2 regions of the Paenibacillus sp. FSL W7-1332 genome follow, and region 2 is predicted to be linked to the other one. Evidence: predicted binding sites of a transcription regulator. Region 2 holds the regulator's gene; the other holds the start of a gene.
The links. Region 2 encodes CtsR, which represses protease genes until heat stress. Its sites were predicted from a motif close to ATGGTCAATAAAGGTCAAACA; they were not measured.
Positions count from the first base shown of each region.

Region 1: the regulator CtsR is predicted to act here: its motif matches at 910-930, upstream of clpP (ATP-dependent Clp endopeptidase proteolytic subunit ClpP).

Region 1 is NZ_CP150209.1:229,553-231,759, reverse strand. It holds gene MKX98_RS01140 (sugar-binding domain-containing protein) at 1-508, opposite strand, end outside; tRNA gene MKX98_RS01135 (tRNA-Arg) at 769-843, shown strand; gene clpP (ATP-dependent Clp endopeptidase proteolytic subunit ClpP) at 1,006-1,602, shown strand; gene MKX98_RS01125 (DUF4163 domain-containing protein) at 2,150-2,207, opposite strand, start outside.
Region 2 is NZ_CP150209.1:6,786,378-6,788,584, reverse strand. It holds gene MKX98_RS31010 (GntR family transcriptional regulator) at 1-700, shown strand, start outside; gene MKX98_RS31005 (CtsR family transcriptional regulator) at 1,060-1,521, shown strand; gene MKX98_RS31000 (UvrB/UvrC motif-containing protein) at 1,546-2,070, shown strand; gene MKX98_RS30995 (protein arginine kinase) at 2,109-2,207, shown strand, end outside.

The DNA.
Region 1 (2,207 bases), 960 kb from region 2:
TCAGCGGTTCGCCGCCTGGCAAAGAGGACATCTGCTCGGCCACTTCGGCGAGCGTGGAGCCGCCGGTTACGGCAATCGTATCTCCATCTTGGACAAAGCTTAGCAACGTTCTTGCTCCGGCCCGGCCAAGCTCACGTTTGACTTCCGGAGATGACTCGCTGTCACCGGGAATAATGACCACTTTACGAAGCCCGTAAGCCTGACGAATCTTCTCTTCCAGTTCAACCAGTCCGAATAACTCATTCATGACCGGCTCCAGCTCCTCCAGCAAGCATATCCCTGAGCTGCTGATGCGCATGCCAAGCGTTTCAATCTCGATCAGCCCCTGCGCTTTCAGAAGATCAGTCTCTGCTCTGAGAACACGCTCGGTCATCGAGAGTGATGAAGCCAATGTTCTTCGGCCAACAATTCCGGACAACTTGATCTGATGAAGGATGGTATACCTTCGTTTAAGAGTGTCCATCAGATCCGGCAGAAGCTGCTCTTGTATTTCTAATAGGTTACGCATGCATTCCACTCCTGCAAACTTCGTCTCGGCTCTCCTCTAGCTGGTCGTAAAATGTCCCAGTTGAACTTTTTAAGTCCCACCTTTATTCTAACCAATAATTATGCCGGTTGCAAGTGTCCGAAAGTATATTTCTCTGCCCCGGGCATTCTTATACATTATGGCCAAGTACTGGCTCGTCTATATAATAGGAACAAAGTTTTGTCTGCTATTGTATTTTTTAAATAGATGCGGTATAATCAACTTCGTTGCTAATTTTTTTTGCGCCCGTGGTCCAATGGATATGACGTAGGCCTCCGGAGCCTGAGATCGAGGTTCGATTCCTCGCGGGCGCGCCATTATAACTTTTATTCTCTATACTGATTACCCTAAAGCGCCCATGACGGCTCTTTTTTTTACCCAATAGTTTGACTATCTTTGACTTTTTGATTTAAATTGTTTATCATGTGGGTAATACGGTAACAGTATTTATATGAGGTACTTAAGAGGAGGTTTTCCACGTGAGTTTTATACCTATGGTCGTTGAACAAAGCAACCGCGGTGAGCGGGCGTACGACATCTATTCCAGATTGCTGAAAGACCGCATTATCTTCCTCGGCTCCGACGTAAATGACGTGGTCGCCAATTCCATCATTGCCCAAATGCTGTTCTTGTCGGCTGAGGATCCTGAGAAGGATATTCATCTTTACATCAACAGTCCTGGCGGTTCCATTACCGCAGGTATGGCGATATTCGATACGATGCAGTTCATTAAGCCGGACGTTTCGACGATCTGTGTCGGCATGGCTGCTTCCATGGGCGCATTCCTGCTCAACGCAGGCGCTAAAGGCAAACGCTACGGTCTGCCTAACAGCGAGATTATGATTCACCAGCCGCTCGGCGGCGCACAAGGTCAAGCCACGGATATTGAGATCCGTGCTCGCCGCATCCTCAAAATGCGCGACAAGCTGAACCGCATCCTGTCCGATCGCACGGGCCAACCGCTGGAGCGCATTGAGAAGGATACCGATCGTGACTACTTCATGACGGCTGACGAAGCCAAAGAATACGGTCTGATTGATCAAGTATTAGAGAATACACCACCGCAAGGCTTATAAAAGAAATGAAGTAAAGGGCAGGCGCCGTTATCCGGTGCCTGCCCTTTCTTATCCTCCGAAGGGGAATTCTTAGAAAACTTTGATTTAGGGTAGTGAGAGTATCCCCTCCGGTCGCTGTTGAACTCGGGAAACTGGAATGAATATGGTTAACTGAGGTTTCCCGAGTTCAAAGGCGAACGCGTTGCTCCTCCAAGGATACTCTCACTTTGGTACGATTTTTTCAAAAAACTTAAAACGGTAAGGGCTCTCCCCTCCTAAAAGACCTGCCTTAACTTGTGGGGAGGGGAATAGAGGAAGGCCCGTGCAAGCTTCCTTTGGGCGGGCAACCGGATTGCGTAAGGCCTAATAATGCACGGAGGCGAGCCACTAGATAAACGAAAAACCCCTTGATCGCAGGAAAGGAGAATACACTCTCCACGTTCCATGATCAAGGGATTTTCGTAACTCGTTCCAGCACAGTGTTACATCAGGACAACATCATGTTTCTAAGCAAGCTATAGTATGAAAATAAATGATTGCAGTTTACACAAACCGCTACCGTATACTCTTACTTCCACTCTTTCAGCTTCAGCTCAAACTCCGGAAATCCATAAGCATATGCGGTG
Region 2 (2,207 bases):
GAACGGTCCGCTATACTTGCAAATCAAGAAGATCATAAAAGATCGGATTCTGCATGGGGAATATCCACTCGGCTCCCATATTCCTTCCGAGCCGCAGCTGGAGCAGGAATTTAACGTTAGCAAAATGACGGTCCGCAATGCGATCCAGGAGTTGTATCAGGAAGGATATGTAGAGAAGCGGAGCGGGGTAGGAACGATTGTGACCCGGAATACTTCCTTCTCCAAGCTTTCCAAAGGCAAGCTGTTTACCGAGATTCTGGTCGAAGAAGGACACCAGATTCGGAAGCGTCACCTGAAGACGGAATGGGTGCTTAATGAGCCGGATAGCGAACTGTTCTTAAAATTCGGGGAGCAGTGCCTGCTTATTGAACGATTGTATTTACTGGACGGGAGTCCTTTTATTTACTACACTCACTACGTGTCATCCCAAGTGGATATGGGTGAAGAGTTCGGTTCCACCGAACTACCGTCTCTCTATGACCGCATCGAGGAAAGTCAAATTACGCTGGAGAATTTCCGCGACCGTTTCCTGGCAACCGTGGCAAATGAAGAGACTGCCTCCTTGCTTGAAGTAAGTGTAGGCTCTCCGTTACTGAAGCGGCTCAGAACCTCTTATGACGGGACAGGCAGCATCATTGAATACAGCATCGGTTATTACAATACGGAGCTGCAGCACTACTTGATCAGTTATGACGCTTAAAGCTTGACACGATACAGCATTATGATATGGAGAAGTGGCCTTGTAACCGGTTTTCACCGGTATGGAGGCTGCTTCTTTTTTGTTGCCCTTTGTATGAATTGTTCTTGAAGAAGAGGCTATAAGCGATCAAAGAACTGGGTACAATAATAATAAAGGCAAAGCGCGATAAATTGAGAAGTACCTCTTGGCAAAATGAAAAAATGTGCTATAATGAGATCAAAGTCAAAGAAAGTCAAAGTCAACGAGAGGGTTCGCTGGTTTTGATTAAGGTTAAAATTAACGTATAAGCAAGGCTCTGTGCGGACGTGTAAGATCACTATCCGTCTTAACGTTTCAAACAGTGGAGGATGAACAGACCAATGCGTAATATCTCTGATATTATCGAACAATACCTGAAGAGCATACTGCAGGAAAGTCCGGAGGGTACCGTTGAAATTCAACGCAACGATCTGGCGGAGCAATTTTCTTGCGTTCCTTCCCAGATTAACTACGTGATCAGTACACGGTTTACGCTGGAGAAGGGCTTTCTTGTCGAGAGCAAGCGCGGCGGGGGCGGGTACATACGCATCCAACGTATCGAGCTTCCCCAGCATACTGCACTCCAGCAGCATCTTCATCATACCATTGGCAGCATGATTGACCAGACGGTGGCTGAAGGATTGATTTACCAGCTAGAGGAGTCCCGTTTTTTAACGAAGCGGGAGGCCAGCGTGATGCGGGCCGCCATTTCACGGGAGTGCCTGAATGTGAAGCTTCCTTATCGGGATGAGCTGCGTGCAAGGATTATGAAGGCGATGCTTATTTCTTTATTAGGTAAGTGAGTCTGTGTAAGGGGGCATCGGATTATGATATGCCAAGAATGCGGTAAACGGCCGGCGACACTTCATTTCACCAAAATTGTGAACGGGGAGAAAACGGAGTTTCATTTTTGTGAAACCTGTGCCCGCGAAAAAGGGGAATTGATCCCCGGCACGTCGAATGGTTTTTCTATACACAGTTTGCTGTCAGGTCTTCTGGATCTGGATCCTTCAGGCAAGGGCCAGAGCCCCGGCGCAAAAATGGCCCAGACGCTGCAGTGCGAAGAATGCGGTATGACGTATTCCCAGTTCAGCAAGCTTGGCCGGTTCGGCTGCAGCTCGTGTTATAAATACTTTTCGGATCGATTGGATCCATTGTTTAAGCGAGTCCATGGAGGAACATCCCATGTCGGCAAAGTGCCAAAGCGTACAGGTGGCCGGATTCAGATCAAACGCCAAATTGATGAGCTTAAGAAGGAGCTTCAAATTCGGATCGTGCAGGAGGAGTTTGAAACGGCTGCCGAGATCCGGGACCAAATCCGTGAGCTGGAGCGAAATATGGCTCAGGGATAAGATTGTAAGATTTTGCACTTTAGTAGGAGGAATGCGTGATGTCTAATCTCCGGTTTACCGATTCGGCGCTGAGCGAGTGGATGCGCGGAAACGGTCAGGATTCCGACATTGTCATCAGCACCCGTGTCAGGGTGGCG